2 linked regions of the Ruegeria pomeroyi DSS-3 genome follow. The protein of the gene in region 2 binds, or shares a complex with, the protein of the main gene of each other region. Links are inferred from orthologs where the notes say so. Each region holds a gene or a part of one and is shown on either strand. Other genes may lie near its edges.

The links. Proteins that work in one complex are often made in the same cells at the same time.
Region 1: the proteins of scpA (region 2) and meaB are in contact, whole or in part, in a crystal structure (PDB 8DPB), measured with the Methylorubrum extorquens proteins. The link is inferred for Ruegeria pomeroyi DSS-3 from one-to-one orthologs. Residues at the interface, in SOR27001.1 of Methylorubrum extorquens: Glu577, Glu578, Asn579, Asp580, Gly581, Arg582, Arg583, Arg585, His596, Ala604, Ser605, Ala608, Asp609, Gly611, Phe612, Asp613, Val614, Asp615, Ile616, Gly617, Pro618, Leu619, Glu625, Arg628, Gln629, Val631, Glu632, Asn633, Asp634, Glu661; in SOR26638.1 of Methylorubrum extorquens: Arg20, Ala21, Ala24, Arg25, Thr28, Ser32, Arg33, Arg34, His37, Thr98, Gly99, Gly100, Ser101, Ile102, Leu103, Lys106, Thr107, Ala110, Ala113, Ile114, Asp115, Arg116, Ala118, Phe119, Ile120, Arg121, Pro122, Pro124.

What each region holds. Positions count from the first base shown.
Region 1 is NC_003911.12:1,023,518-1,030,878, reverse strand. The notes cover bases 2,181-5,068. They hold meaB (methylmalonyl Co-A mutase-associated GTPase MeaB), read right to left. Parts: upstream 4,170-5,068; coding sequence 3,192-4,169; downstream 2,181-3,191. Other genes in these bases: hrpB (ATP-dependent helicase HrpB), read left to right, coding at 4,393-5,068; rpmB (50S ribosomal protein L28), read right to left, coding at 2,677-2,964; SPO_RS04900 (hypothetical protein), read right to left, coding at 2,181-2,476. In the rest of the region: SPO_RS04915 (NAD-dependent deacylase), read left to right, coding at 1-549; SPO_RS04910 (ornithine cyclodeaminase family protein), read left to right, coding at 546-1,550; SPO_RS04905 (copper chaperone PCu(A)C), read right to left, coding at 1,601-2,080; more of SPO_RS04900, read right to left, coding at 2,126-2,180; more of hrpB, read left to right, coding at 5,069-6,843; SPO_RS04880 (GMC family oxidoreductase), read right to left, coding at 6,886-7,361. UniProt on the Escherichia coli protein: Binds and hydrolyzes GTP. Likely functions as a G-protein chaperone that assists AdoCbl cofactor delivery to the methylmalonyl-CoA mutase (MCM) ScpA and reactivation of the enzyme during catalysis.
Region 2 is NC_003911.12:1,156,882-1,164,354, reverse strand. The notes cover bases 2,094-5,093. They hold scpA (methylmalonyl-CoA mutase), read right to left. Parts: upstream 4,659-5,093; coding sequence 2,529-4,658; downstream 2,094-2,528. Other genes in these bases: SPO_RS05600 (hypothetical protein), read right to left, coding at 4,624-5,093; SPO_RS05610 (VOC family protein), read right to left, coding at 2,094-2,399. Outside these bases: SPO_RS05625 (endonuclease/exonuclease/phosphatase family protein), read right to left, coding at 1-580; SPO_RS05620 (molecular chaperone DjiA), read right to left, coding at 585-1,265; SPO_RS05615 (GNAT family N-acetyltransferase), read right to left, coding at 1,306-1,800; more of SPO_RS05610, read right to left, coding at 1,797-2,093; more of SPO_RS05600, read right to left, coding at 5,094-5,556; SPO_RS05595 (DUF4174 domain-containing protein), read left to right, coding at 5,728-6,174; SPO_RS05590 (hypothetical protein), read right to left, coding at 6,191-6,712; SPO_RS05585 (acetyl-CoA carboxylase biotin carboxylase subunit), read right to left, coding at 6,717-7,473. UniProt on the Escherichia coli protein: Catalyzes the interconversion of succinyl-CoA and methylmalonyl-CoA. Could be part of a pathway that converts succinate to propionate.

The DNA of each region.
Region 1 (7,361 bases), 130 kb from region 2 along the record:
ACCTTCTACAACGCCCGCCGGGTGCAGGCCGCCGCCGCCCGGCCCAATGCCGCCCATACCGCGCTGGCACGGTTGCAACGGGACTGGCCCGGCGAGGTCGTGATCGTCACCCAGAATGTGGACGCGCTGCACGAAGCGGGCGGCGCCAGCGACGTGATCCATATGCATGGCACGCTGGCCGGCGCGCTCTGCGCCATCTGCGGGCACCGCTGGCTGGCACCCGAGACGATGGACACCACCACCCCCTGCCCCGCCTGTGCCCGCCCCGCGGCCCGGCCCGGTGTGGTCTGGTTCGGCGAGATGCCCTATTTCATGGACGCGATCTATGACCACCTGGCCAGCGCCGATCTGTTTGCCGCCATCGGCACCTCGGGGCAGGTCTATCCGGCAGCGGGCTTCGTGCAAGAGGCGACCGCGTGCGGCGCGCGCACGGTGGAACTGAACCTCGACCCTTCGGCGGTGGTGTCGAATTTCGACGAAACCCGGTTCGGCCCCGCCAGCCGGATCGTTCCACAATGGGTGTGCGACCTGCTGGACCAAAGGGGATGAGCGACTTTCTGATCCTGTCCGATCCCGATCTCGACACCTTGGGGATCACTACGGATGAGATTCAGACAGCGCTCGAGGCCGCGATCCGCGCACAAATCCGCGCCACCGTGCATGTGGCGCCGAAATCGGCGTTGCTGCCCGGTGACGGGCGTTATGTGATGACGACGCTGGCGACCGGAAACAGCCCGGCCCTGACCGTGGTGAAATCGGTGATGGTCAGCCCCGACAACCCGGCACGCGGGCTGCCGGGAACCGAGGGCGTTTTGCTGGTTCAGGACAGCGAGACCGGCCAGTTGCGGGCCCTGATGCAGGCGGGCTGGATCACCCGGATGCGCACCGCCGGTCTCAGCGCGCTGGTGGCGCGGCGGCTGGGTGATCCGGCGGCACGGGTGGTGGCCTTTATCGGCGCCGGCGCCCAGGCACGCGCCCATCTCGCGGCACTCTGCGATCTCTTTCCCCTGCAAAGGGCGGTGATTCTCGGGCGCGGGGCCGAGAACATCGCGCGGTTGAGCGCGGCCGCCCGCGCGCGGGGGCTGCAGGCAGAGATCGCAGACAATCCGCACCAGGCCATCGCCGACGCCGATCTGGTGGTCTCTTCGGTCACCCTCGATCATCAGATGACGCCGTTTCTGGATGCCCGCTGGCTGAAACCCGGCGCCTTTGCCAGTCTGACCGATACGGGCCTGCCCTGGCAGCCCGATGGGATGGCGGCGCTTGATCCGCTCTATATCGACGATCTGGCGCAAGAGGCTGCCAATCCCAGGCCGATGATCGACCCCGCGCGGGTAGGCGGCGATCTCGCGGCATTGCTGGGTGAAGACTTGCACAGCACAAACGTCAACCGGCACGATCCGTCGCGCCGCGCAGGGTTCCTGTTTCGCGGCCCCGCGATCGCCGATTTTGCACTGGCCGCGCTGGCCCTGCATCGCGCACAAAGCCTGGGTGCCGGTCGCGATACCGCTTGGCCAGACGCAACCAGGCCGGGCCAAAGCCCGGCCTGACGCATGGATGAGGGCTGCAGCGCAGCCTGAAGACAGGCGTGCCCCCTGGCCTAGTTCGATTTCTTCTTCATGTGGCCATGACCGCCGTCCTGGCGCTCCAGGTCGACCGGGATTTCCACCTCGATCTCGCCGGCCTTTTCAAAGACCAGCGTGACCGGCACTGTCGCGCCTTGCGCGAACGGCACCTTGATCCCCATGAACATCACATGATCGCCCCCGCGCGCAAGCGGGTGCATGCCACCGGCGGGGATCACAAAGCCTTCGGGCACATGCATCATCTTGGCCACGCCCTGCTCGTTGATCTTGTGGGTATGCAGTTCGACCCTGGCGGCGACCTCGGAGCGGGCGTCGATCAGGCGGTCGTCTTCGGCCCCGGTATTCTGGATCATCATGAAGGCGGCACCGGCTTTGGCATTGGCGCCCGAGGAGCGGGCATAGGCATCGTCGATCACAATGGTCTCACCGGCCCAGGCGGCCCCGGCAAGGGTAAGGGTGGCGGCAGCAGCCAGCAATCTGGATTTCAGCGACATGGTCTCTCTCCTTGGCATGTCTTGATCTGTCTGTATCGAAACGGGTCAGAGCAAGACCGGCGGCGCGCGCGCCGGAACGGCTGAGAGGGTACGGGTAATCAGGCTGGGTTGCGTCCGGTCCGGCGCAGGCAGAGCCAGTTGCGGCGGCGTGGGCGCCACTGCGGCATCGGGCAACAGCGCCCCAAGCAGCATCAGCGCAAAGTCCGGACAGTAATGCGGCGGGGCGGTCGGCTGCCCGTCGGCATCCACATAGAGGATGACAGGCCCGGTGCCGGTGCAGATCTCCATCTGATCGACCGCGGCGCTCATCCCGCGCGAATTGGCCAGCCCCTGACCGGTCAGCCCGACAAGCAGCGAGAGCGCAAGCGCAAGGGATATCCGCAAAGGGGTCATCATCCTGCGTCCCGATATCTGCTCTCGATACCCGCTCCGCAAGGGCAAAAGACCTCCTGCGACAGCAGGACGCCGGTCTGTCAGGGGGCCGATTTCCAAAGGAAATCGGGCCGGAAAACGTGTCGTTTTCCGGTTCCGCCCGTGAAACGAAAAACCCCGTGCGCAAGGCGCACGGGGTTCCCGAAATCAGTGGATCAGAAAAATCAGGCCGCGGCCTGCGCCTTGGCGATCTCTTTCTTGACCTTCAGCGCGGCATCGGACAGGTCCTCGTCCTTGGCCTTGGCCAGGAAGGCGTCCAGACCGCCACGGTGATCGACCGAGCGCAGGGCAGCCGCCGAGATGCGCAGCTTGACGCCGCGACCCAGGGTTTCCGACTGCAGGGTCACGTCGTTCAGGTTGGGCAGAAAACGACGGCGGGTCTTGTTGTTGGCATGGCTGACATTGTTGCCAGTCATCGGGCCTTTTCCGGTCAGTTCGCAACGGCGCGACATGGTCTCTTCCTTCGTATCTGGTGACGGGGCGAAGCATCCGTCAAATCACAAGGGGCGCAACCCGAAGTCGCGCCCGAAAACTGGTTGGATGCGTGTAGTGGGAATCGCGGCAGGGGTCAAGACGGCTGGCGCGGATTCTTTGCCCTGTCCCATGCCTCCCTGGCCGACAGGGATGGCCCGTGCCGGGCCAAGCCTGGGGCGGGGATATTTGTGGCAAGAGGAAAGCACTACCCCTCCCGCAGAAAGGCAAGCATCTGCTCGGCCGCGCTGGCGGGTGTCAGCTGTCCCTGGGCGGCGGCGGTGGACAGCCGATCCATCTCGGCCCGGGCCTGTGGTGTGTCCAGCTGTGCCAGCAGGGCATGGCGGACTTCCTGCCCGAACCAGTAGCGCGCCTGTTCGGCCCGGTTGGCCGTCCAGTGCCCGTTCTCGCGGCGCCAATCCGACAGGGCGCGCATCTCGGTCCAGGCGGCGTCCAGCCCCTGCTCCTCGACCGCCGAGACGGTGAGCGCCTTGGGAAAGCCCGGCGGGTCCTGCACCCGCTTGCGCAACAGGCGCAGTGCCCCTGCATAATCGGCACAGGTTCGGGTCGCGGTCGATTTCAGCTCACCATCCGCCTTGTTGACCAGGATCAGGTCGGCCATTTCCATGATGCCGCGTTTGACGCCCTGCAACTCGTCACCGCCGGCGGGCGCCAGCAGCAGCAGGAACAGGTCGGACAATTCGGCCACCACGGTTTCGGACTGCCCCACACCGACCGTCTCGATCAGCACCACATCGAAGCCCGCCGCCTCGCACAGGCTGACCGCCTCGCGGGTGCGGCGCGCGACCCCGCCCAGATGGCTCTGGCTGGGCGAGGGCCGGATAAAGGCGGCCCGTTCCCGCGACAACCGCTCCATCCGTGTCTTGTCACCCAGGATCGACCCGCCCGAGCGCGCCGAACTGGGGTCGACCGCCAGCACCGCCACCCGCAGCCCCTGCCCGATCAGCATCATGCCGAAGCTTTCGATGAAGGTGGATTTGCCAACGCCCGGCGTGCCCGACAGGCCGATCCTGAGCGCCTGGCGCCCGGCGCCGGCAAGATGATCCAGCAGCGACGCGGCCTGGGCGCGGTGATCGTCCCGCCGGCTCTCGACCAGCGTGATCGCCCGCGCCAGCGCACGGCGGTCGCCCGAAAGTATCCTATCGCCAAGCTGTGTGATATCCATGCCGGTCCTCGCGAATTTTGCCCTGCATGACGGAGCGCGCCCCGGTTTGTCCAGAGCCGACCCACCGGATGCGCCGGATTGTCCCTCTATCGCCCCCCGGAAGCCCCGCCGCTGCCCCTGCTGCTTCTTTCTGGTCTTAAATACTCAAAGGCGCCACCGCTCCTCATCCGGAACCGCCCGATTGGCTCTGGACCTGCCCCCGCCGCTTTGGCGATAAGGCGGCATGACCCGGTTGCCCATCGACGACGCCCTGCCAGACCTCATCTCCGCGCTGCGGGCGCAGGGGCGCGCCGTGCTGCAGGCCCCGCCCGGCGCGGGCAAGACCACACGGGTGCCGCTGGCCCTGCTCTCGGCTGGCCTGACCAATGGCCGCATCGTGATGCTGGAACCGCGCCGCCTGGCCGCGCGCGCCGCCGCCGAGCGGATGGCCGAGACGCTGGGTGAACCGGTGGGCCAGACCGTGGGCTATCGCATCCGGGGCGAGGCGAAACGGACGAACGCCACCCGCATCGAGGTGGTGACCGAAGGCATCCTGACCCGCATGCTGCAAGCCGAGCCCGATCTGCCCGGCATCGGCGCGGTGATCTTCGACGAGTTTCACGAACGCTCGCTCAATGCCGATCTGGGCCTGGCGCTGTGTCTCGAAGTGACCGAGGCGCTGCGCGACGACCTGATCCTGCTGGCGATGTCGGCCACGCTCGACGCCGGGCCGGTGGCGGCGCTGATGGATGCGCCGATGGTCACCTCTCAAGGCCGCGCCTATCCGGTCGAGACCCGCTGGCTCGACCACCCGCTGGGGCCGCGCGCCCGCCGGGTCGAGGCGCTGGCCGACCTGGTCGCAAAGGCCGAGGCCGAGACCCGCGATCTGGGGGGCAGCCTGCTCGTCTTTCTGCCCGGCGAGGGGGAAATCCGCCGCGCCCAAACGCTGCTCTCGGCGCGCCTGCCCGACAGCTGCACCCTGCGGCCCCTGTTCGGCGCCATGCCCTTTGCCGCGCAACGCGCCGCCATCCGGCCCGCAACCGAAGGGCGCAATGTGGTGCTGGCGACCTCGATCGCTGAAACATCGCTGACCATCCCCGATGTCCGGGTGGTGGTCGATATGGGACAGGCGCGGCGGGCGCGCTTCGACCCCGGCTCGGGCATGACCCGGCTGGTCACCGAACGGGTCACCCGGGCCGAGGCGACCCAGCGCGCAGGCCGCGCGGGACGTGTGGCCGAGGGCATCTGCTACCGCCTCTGGACGCGCGGAGAAGAGGGCGCGCTTGCTGCCTTCCCCCCTGCCGAGATCGAGGCGGCGGACCTGACCGGTCTTGCGCTGGAACTGGCGCTCTGGGGGGCGGAACCGGGCGCGCTGGGTTTCGTGACGCAGCCGCCCGAAACGGCACTGGCCGAGGCCCGCGCACTGCTGGGATTCCTGGGCGCGATCGATGCGCAGGGCCGGATCACCGATCACGGACGGGTCTTGGCCGCACTCCCCCTGCATCCACGGCTGGGACACATGCTGGCGCTTGCGGGGCGCGAGGCCGCCCCGCTGGCGGCGCTGATGGCCGAACGCGATCCCCTGCGCGGCGCGCCCGCCGATCTAGACCTGCGGCTCGCGGCACTGCGCGACCCGTCCCGGTTCCGGCGCGAACGCCCCTACGAGGTCAACATGGGCGTGCTCGACCGGATCAGGGCCGAGGCGCGGCGGTTGGAAAAACAGGCGAAGACGCCCGCAGGGCGGATGAGCCCCGCGGCTATGGCGGCGCTCGCCTATCCCGACCGGATCGGCCAGCGCCGCAAGGGCGAGGCCCCCCGTTTCGTCCTGTCGGGCGGCAAGGGCGCGGCGCTCGACCCGGGCGAGGCACTGGCCAACACACCCTATCTGGTCGCAATCGACACCGACGGCGACCCGCGCGAGGCCCGTATCCGCATGGCGGCGCGGATCACCGAAGGTGAACTGCGCGAGCTCTTTGCCGACCAGATCACCCGGAACGACCTTTGCGAATGGTCCCGGCGCGAGCGCCGGGTCATCGCCCGGCACCAGGAGCGACTGGGCGCCATCACCCTGAGCGACCGGATCTGGAAAGAGGTGCCCGACGAGGCTGTTGCGCGCGCCATGCTCGACGGGGTGCGTGATTTGGGCCTCAGGCTCAGCGCCCCCGCCGCCCGGCTGGCGCGGCGGGTGGAACTTGTACGGGCCAGCGGCGCCGATCTGCCGGATTTCTCCGAGCCTGGGCTGATGGGCACGATCGAGGACTGGCTGCAGCCGATGCTGCAGGGGGTCCGTAGCGCCGAGGACTGGAAACGCTTCGACCTGCTGCCCGCGCTCAAGGCGCGGCTCGACTGGGGCCAGAGCCAGGAGTTGGAGACGCGCGCGCCCGGGGCCTTCATCACGCCGCTGGGGCGCAAGGTGCCGATCGATTACGAACGCGAGGTCCCGGAAATCTCGGTGCGCCTGCAAGAAATGTTCGGCGTCACGCAGCATCCGATGGTGGCGGGCGTGCCGCTCAAGATCACGCTGCTCTCGCCCGCTCAGCGCCCGATCCAGATCACCCGCGACCTGCCGGGATTCTGGGATGGCTCCTATGCCGATGTGCGCAAGGACATGCGCGCGCAATACCCCAAACATCCCTGGCCCGAAGACCCGCGCGAGGCCGATCCGACGCTCAGGGCCAAACCGCGCAAAGGGTGAGGCCCGGGCAGAGATTTTTCGTCGAAAAATCTCGCGCCTGCCTTAGAGCGCGCGGATCATCTCAGCGGCCTTTTCGGCGATCATGATGACCGGAGAGGCGGTGTTGCCGCTGACGATCTTCGGCATGATCGAGGCGTCGACCACCCGCAGACCGGCCAGCCCGTGCACGCGCAAATCCGGGGCGACCACCGCCATGGGGTCGTTACCCATTTTGCAGGTGCCCACCGGGTGAAAGATCGTGGTGGCGATGTTGCCCGCCTCGCGCAGCAGATCGGCATCGCTGGCGATCTGCGGGCCGGGCAGGAATTCCTGCGGCGCATAGGGCGCGAGCGCGCGCGCCGTCATTATCCGGCGGGCCTGTTTCACGGCCGCCACCGCGACCTGCTGGTCGCGCGGGGCGCTCAGATAGTTGAGCCGGATATGCGGCTGCGGTCCGGTCTTGGCGCTGGTGATATGGCAATCGCCGACGCTTTCGGGACGCAGGTTGCAAACCGAAACGGTGATGGCCGGGAAGGCAT
Region 2 (7,473 bases):
GGTTCAGGATCGAGATGCGGATCGCTTCGTCCCGCGACCCGGCCCCGTGCGGCGCCTTGGATTTCAGATGCGCCCCGATCATCCGGAACCGCGTGCCGGTGGCGGTTGTCACCTCCAGCTCCAGCGGCGGTTTGGAAAAGCGCACAAGATCCTCGGTCGCGTCGATATCGAGGTCGATCCGATAGGTGCCGTCGAACCGGGGCGGCGTGGCGCTGCCGCGCTTGCCGGTCTCTTCGCCCAGGGGATCGTGGCGCGCCTCAAGCCGGGCCGGATCGTAGAGCAGCGCCAGTTCCTGATGGGTCTCGTTGGCAAAACCCATCACCGCGGCGTGGGTGCGCAGGTCAAAAGCCTCGGCAAAGGCGCCCAGCGCCCGCACCGTGTTCTGGGTTCGCCCGGTATTGGGCGCCTCGACGATCAGCACCGCATCCGCATCAAGCGCGGTCAGCACCTTGGCGATCGCCTCGACCTGCTGGGCGCGGGTGACATCGTGGCGCCCGGACCAGCGGTCATCCACCAACAGGCGGTCATTGCGGTCGAACAGGTTGGCGAACCACTCGATATTCCAGGTCGCCAGCCGCATCGCCCTAGACCCGCGCGCCGTTGAGCTCGTCCCAGGCGCGGTTGATGTCGATCATCTTCTTCTCGGCCAGGCGGATCGCCTCTTCGGGCACGCCGCGCGCCATCATCGCGTCCGGATGTGTCTCGCGAACCAGATTGCGCCAGACCTTGCGGATCTCGGGCATCGGCATGTCGGGCGACACCCCCAGCACCGTATAGGGATCCTTGGGCGCATCGGGCACGAAGCGGGCCCGCAGGGCATGGAACTGGCGGTCGGTCTGGCCAAAGATCTGCGCCACCTCTTCCAGGAACTCGTTCTCGCCCGGATGATAGAACCCGTCGGCCATGGCGATGTGAAACAGCCCCTCCATCAGGTCACACAGCACGGTGCTGTCCTCGGCGAACATGCCTTTGATCTTGCGGGCGTAATCCTGATAGCCGGCGACATCGGTACGGGCCATGTCAAAGACCCGCGCCGCGCCCGCCTCATCCGCGCGGGCGATCTGGAACACCTCGCGAAAGGCGGTCACCTCGTCGCGGGTGACCCGGCCATCGGCCTTGGCCATCTTGGCGCCCAGCGCGATGACGGCAATGGCAAAGGCCACCGATTTCTCGGGCGGCGTGCGCAGGCGTTCGAACACGGCGCTCAGGCTTTCGCCCTGCGCCAGCGCGCTCAGCGCGTCGGTTATGCGGGTCCAGAGTGACATGGCGCCACACTAGCGCCTTCGCCCGGCGGTGTCAGGTGCGTCAATTTGGGTCGGCGTCCAGAATTTTCTGCATCAGGACCAGGTCGAGCCAACGCCCCTCCTTGCGTCCGACCTGCGGCAGGCGCCCCACCTCGGCAAAGCCTAATGCACGGTGAAACGCCACAGCGCCCGGATTGGCACCCGAGATACCTGCCACCAGCACATGCACCCCCTCGGCGCGGGCAACCCGCTCCAGTTCCGTCATCAGGGCGCGCCCCGCCCCCTGCCCCCGCGCGCCTGGGTCGAGCAGGATCGAATGCTCGCGGGTGCAAGCATAACCGGGCCCGGCACGAAACGGGCCATAGGTGGCAAAACCCAGAATAGCTCCCGCCGCTTCGGCCACCAGATAGGCGGGCGCGCGGGCGGCGATATCACCGGCCACAGCCTCTGGCCTGCGCAATTCGGTGGTAAAGGTCACCAGCGTGTCGCGGATGTAATGGTTGGCGATCCCGGCGATATCAGCCGCATCCAGCGCCCGCGCCGGCCGGATCTTCATGCCAGCACCCGCATCCCGTGCGGGGTGTCGATTTCGGCGCGCAGGCCCGATGGCCCGGTCTCAAACACCACGCGCTCCAGCGGCCCGCACAGCTCTGCCAGCGCCCGCGCCTCGGGATGGGTCACCACCAGCCAGCGCAACGCGCAGCCCGAGGGCGCCAGCATCGCCGCCGGATGCAGATCGCCCTGCCACTGGATCAGCGCCGGAAACCGGTCGTCATAGGGCAGCACGCCGCTTGCCGGAACCGCCATCCGCCAGCTGAGCGCACCGCGCTCCAGATCGACGATATCCCCCGCCCCCGCTGGCGCCGCGCTCAGGGCCGCCTGCAGATCGGGCACCCGGCAAATCCAGTTGCTCAGCCGAGCAGGGCCTGAAAAGCGATCCAGATCGAACCAGCGCGGCCGCTCCGGCCCCGGCGCGCCGGGGTCGATGGCAATCGCCTCCAGATAGAGCCCGTCCGCCAGGCCCAGAAGCGTGTTATGGGTGCCAAACCGCGCATGCTGACCGCCCGGTTGCATCGCCACGCCCAGCGCCGCCTCCACATGCGCCCGCGCCGCCTCCAGCGTCTCGCCCGCCACCGCGAAATGATCCAGTTCCATCACCGTCCTCCTGCCAAAGCAGAGACTGACAGCAAAAAAGCGGCAAGCCAACGCCTGCCGCTTCTTTCTGGTTCGAAATACTCCGGGGGGAGGCCGCAGGCCGGGGGGCAGCGCCCCCAGCCCCTGCCCTCAGCCCGCGCGCGCGTCGCGCACCAGCTTCAGGATATCCTGCGCCGCCTCGGGGATATTGGTGCCCGGGCCAAAGATCGCCTTGACCCCGTGATCATAGAGGAACTGGTAATCCTGCTGCGGAATGACCCCGCCGCAGATCACGATGATATCGCCGGCACCGGCCTTTCTCAGCTCTTCGACCAGTTGCGGCGCCAGCGTCTTGTGGCCCGCCGCCTGGCTGGAGATGCCGACCACATGCACATCGTTGTCGATGGCATCCTGCGCCGCCTCGGCCGGGGTCTGGAACAGCGGCCCCACATCGACGTCAAAGCCAATGTCGGCGAAGGCGGTGGCGATCACCTTGGCGCCCCGGTCATGGCCGTCCTGGCCCATCTTGACAACCAACAGACGCGGGCGGCGGCCCTCTTCCTCGGCAAAGGCCTCGATCGACTTCTGGATCGCGGCAAAGCCCTCATCGCCCTCATAGGCCGCGCCATAGACACCGGCCAGGGTCTTCACTTCGGCGCGGTGGCGGCCGAATTCCTTTTCCATCGCCATGCTGATCTCTCCTACGGATGCCCGGGCGCGGGCCGCCTCGACGGCCGCTTCAAGCAGGTTGCCGCCCTCTTTGGCGCGGCGCGTGAGTTCATCGAGTGCCGCTGCGCAAGCCGCTTCGTCGCGGCTGGCGCGAATACGCTCCAGCCGGGCGATCTGGGCGTCGCGCACCGCCATGTTGTCGACGTCGAGAATGTCGATCGGGTCTTCCTTGTCCTTGCGGTACTTGTTGACGCCGACGATCACCTCTTCGCCGCGGTCGATCATCGCCTGACGGCGGGCCGCACTTTCCTCGATCCTGAGCTTGGGCATGCCACTGGCCACGGCCTTGGTCATGCCGCCCATCTCCTCGACCTCCTGGATCAGCGCCCAGGCCTTCTCGATCAGGTCGTTGGTCAGGCTTTCGACGTAATAGGAGCCCGCCAGCGGATCGACCACCTTGGTCACGCCGGTCTCTTCCTGCAGCACCAGCTGGGTGTTGCGCGCGATGCGGGCCGAGAAATCGGTGGGCAGCGCGATCGCCTCGTCCAGCGCGTTGGTATGCAGCGACTGAGTGCCGCCCAGAACCGCGCTCATCGCCTCGTATGCGGTGCGGATCACGTTGTTATAGGGATCCTGCTCTTGCAACGATACACCAGAAGTCTGGCAATGGGTGCGCAGCATCTTGGAGCGTTCGGATTTCGCGCCGAACTCGGTCATGATGCGATGCCACAGCGTGCGCGCGGCGCGCAGCTTGGCGATTTCCATGAAGAAGTTCATGCCGATGGCAAAGAAGAAGGACAGGCGGCCTGCGAACTTGTCCACGTCCATCCCTGCCTCGATCGCGGCGCGCACATATTCGCGCCCGTCGGCCAGGGTATAGGCCAGTTCCTGCACCAGGTTCGCCCCGGCCTCTTGCATGTGATAGCCCGAGATCGAGATCGAGTTGAACTTCGGCATGTTGTCCGAGGTATAGCCGATGATGTCCGAGATGATCCGCATCGAGGGTTCGGGCGGATAGATATAGGTGTTGCGGACCATGAACTCTTTCAGAATGTCGTTCTGAATGGTCCCCGACAGCACCGATCTGTCATGGCCCTGCTCTTCGCCCGCGACGATGAAACTGGCCAGGATCGGGATCACCGCGCCGTTCATCGTCATCGAGACCGAGACCTTGTCCAGCGGGATGCCGTCGAACAGGATCTTCATGTCCTCGACGCTGTCGATGGCGACACCGGCCTTGCCCACGTCGCCCACCACCCGGGGGTGGTCGCTGTCATAGCCGCGATGGGTGGCCAGGTCGAAGGCGACCGAGACACCCTGCTGACCGGCGGCCAGGTTGCGGCGGTAAAAGGCGTTCGATTCCTCGGCGGTGGAGAAACCGGCATATTGCCGAATGGTCCAGGGGCGGCCCGCATACATGGTCGCCTTGACGCCACGGGTAAAGGGGCCAAAGCCGGGCATCCCGCCCATATGCGGCAGCTCGGCGGTGTCCGCATCGGTATAGAGCGGCTTGACGTCGATCCCTTCGAGCGTCTGCCAGGTCAGGTCTTCAACGGGGCGCCCGCGCAGCTCTTTCTCAGCCAGCGCCCGCCAATCGTCGGTCTTGCTCATTGCGTCTTCCTCTTGTCAATTCGGGTCTTGGCAGGGTTTGCCCCGCCGGTTTCTTGTTCGGATCATCCATCAGCCAGGCGAGCCCGTCAGCGCCCGCGGCTAGCCACATCAGGTCATCGGCATAGGCCTCGCGCAGGGCGGCGGCCTGGTCCGGTGCAAAGGGGGTCCAGCGGCCCTCGCCGCCGGGCAGCGCCTCGGCCAGGCGCGGCGGAAGTATCTCGCGCAGTTCCGGCAGGCGCGGCGTGGCGTTCAGCCAGTCGCGGCTATGCTCGTGCGGCGCCGGGCGACCGGTGACCGCCTCCAGCTGCGCCTCGGGGCGGCCGGCGAAAATCTCGAACGGCAGCACCCAGAGTCGGGCACCGGGCAGCGCGCAACCGATATCGGCGATCACGTCGCGCCAGCTGCGCCGGCTTTGCGCGATCCAGTCCAGCGCCACCTCTCCGGGCAGGCCAAAGCCGCGCGTCAGCCCATAGCCCAGCGCCGAGGACCACCAGAGCTCGGGCGAGCGGATGTTCAGCACCACATCGCTGATCTTGCCGTCAAAGGCCTCGCCATAGCGGGCGATGCGTTCGCCCGCGTCCGGGTACAGCTCGGCCTGACGCAGGTTCTGCCGCATCGAGCCCAGCATGTTCTCGTCACTGACCACCAGCCGCCGGGTGCCGCCCAGCGCGGTGCGTGCCAGGTTCAGCCGCACCCGCCCCACCGCGCGGCGGCGCAGGTCGCGCCCGGTGGCGGGGCCGGGCGTGGGCAGCAGGCCGCGAAACAGCCCGTTGCGCGTCCGCCGTGGCCCCCAGAATCCGGTGCCATCGGCGGCCAGCCGGTCGGCATTCTGGCGAAGGTAATGCTGAAATGTCGTGGTCGCGCAGCGATGCGCGCCGATATGCAGGATAACGTCCATGGCGCAGCCTTTCTTGCGGGCCCTCAGGACCCGGTGGGAGCGGGAATGTACCTTCACAGTCATGCCCAACCCCTGACGAAGCCATTAACGTTAAACTTTTTGCATCCCGCGCCCTCGCAAGTGGTCGCAATCGGCGCGGCCACGGTTATATTGAAGCGGACAGGAGACCATATGAAACCCCTATTCGCCTTTGTTTTCCTTGCCTTTCTCCCGCTTGCCGGCTGGGCTGCCGATGCCACCCAGCCCGAGCAGGACGCGCTGATCCGGCCCGCCGGTGACAGCGATTTGAGCGAATTTTTATGGATAAAACGGCCCATCGTGATCTTTGCCGATACCGAGGCCGATCCCAGGTTCCAGCAGCAGATCGAGATGCTGCGCGCAGGCGCGGCCATGCTGGAAGAGCGTGACGTGGTGGTGCTGACCGATACCGATCCGGCCGCCCGCGCGCCGGCGCGCCAGAAACTGCGCCCGCGCGGCTTTGCCCTGGTGCTGATCGACAAGGACGGCGGCGTCAAGCTGCGCAAACCAACCCCGTGGAGCGTGCGCGAGCTGACCCGCTCGATCGACAAGATGCCCACCCGCGAACAGGAAATCCGCGACCGGCGCGGGCTGGATTGAGGCACGCGCGCCGCCATCACACATCCCCCCGGGCAAAGAAGACCTGTCGCCGATCCCGGTCCAGGATCACCAGAGCGTTGTTGTCGGGGGCAAAGATCAGCAGCGCGGCGGGAGAGTGCAGCGCGCTCAGATAGGCCGATTTGGTGGCCTCGTCCATGCAGGCGCGCGCGCTGAGGCCCGAGGCCAGGATGCCCAAACCCTTGGGCAGATCCGCCGACATCACCGCCTGCGAGACCTGATCGGGCGTCTCGCCCTCAAGGTCAAAGGCAACGATGGCCTCGCGCGACAGTGCCGCCAACCCGTCGCGCAGGGTCGAAACCGTGCGCACCTTGGTTTGCAGGATATCGGCCGGGGTGGCGAACACCCCGGCGGTGCATTCCAGCTTGGACTCGAAATAGAGCGTGTCGCCCAGCGGCATCCAGCCGCCGAGCTGGGCACGCACCTCGGCCTCGCGGTCCAGCGCACAGGCCGCCAGCCCGATCAGGGCCAGCACCGCGAGCGGCCGCGAGGCGCGAGGATATGTGCGTGCCCCGAACATGGGGTTATTCGAACTCCATGATCACGTCGTCAACGGCCAGGCTGTTGCCGGCGCTGGCATTGATCTTGGCGACCACGCCCTTTTTCTCGGCGCGCAGGATGTTTTCCATCTTCATCGCCTCGATGGTGCACAGCGCCTGGCCCTCCTGAACCTCCTGGCCCACTTCGACATCGACCTTCACGATCAGGCCGGGCATCGGGCAGAGCAGCATTTTCGAGGTGTCTGGCGGCAGTTTCTCGGGCATCAGGCGCGCCAGTTCCGCCTGACGCGGGGTGCGCACATGCACCTTCAGGTCGGCGCCCCGGGTGCGGATACGGAACCCGCCCGAGATCTTGCCCACCTTCAGCACCAGCGGCGCGCCGTCCACCATCAGGTTGGCCAGCTGGTCCCCCGGAGTCCAGTCGCTGGTCACCCGCATCGAACTGCCATCGTCAAAGCTGACGGTCGATCCGTCGTGATCGGCGGCGATGGTGACCGGGAAGTCGGCGCCTTGCAGCGTGACCACCCATTCGGTGCCCACCCGACGCTCGTGATTGTCCATCCGGCCCGACACCCGGGTGCGGCGGATCTCGGCGACACGGTGCATCGCGGCGGCGGCAGCGGCCACCCGGCGCAGATCGGTCTCGGGCAGGTTCACCCCTTCGAAGCCTTCGGGATATTCCTCGGCGATAAAGGCGGTGGTCATGTCGCCCGAAATGAATTTCGGGTGGTCCATCACGGCGCTGAGGAACGGCAGGTTGTGACCGATGCCTTCGACCTCG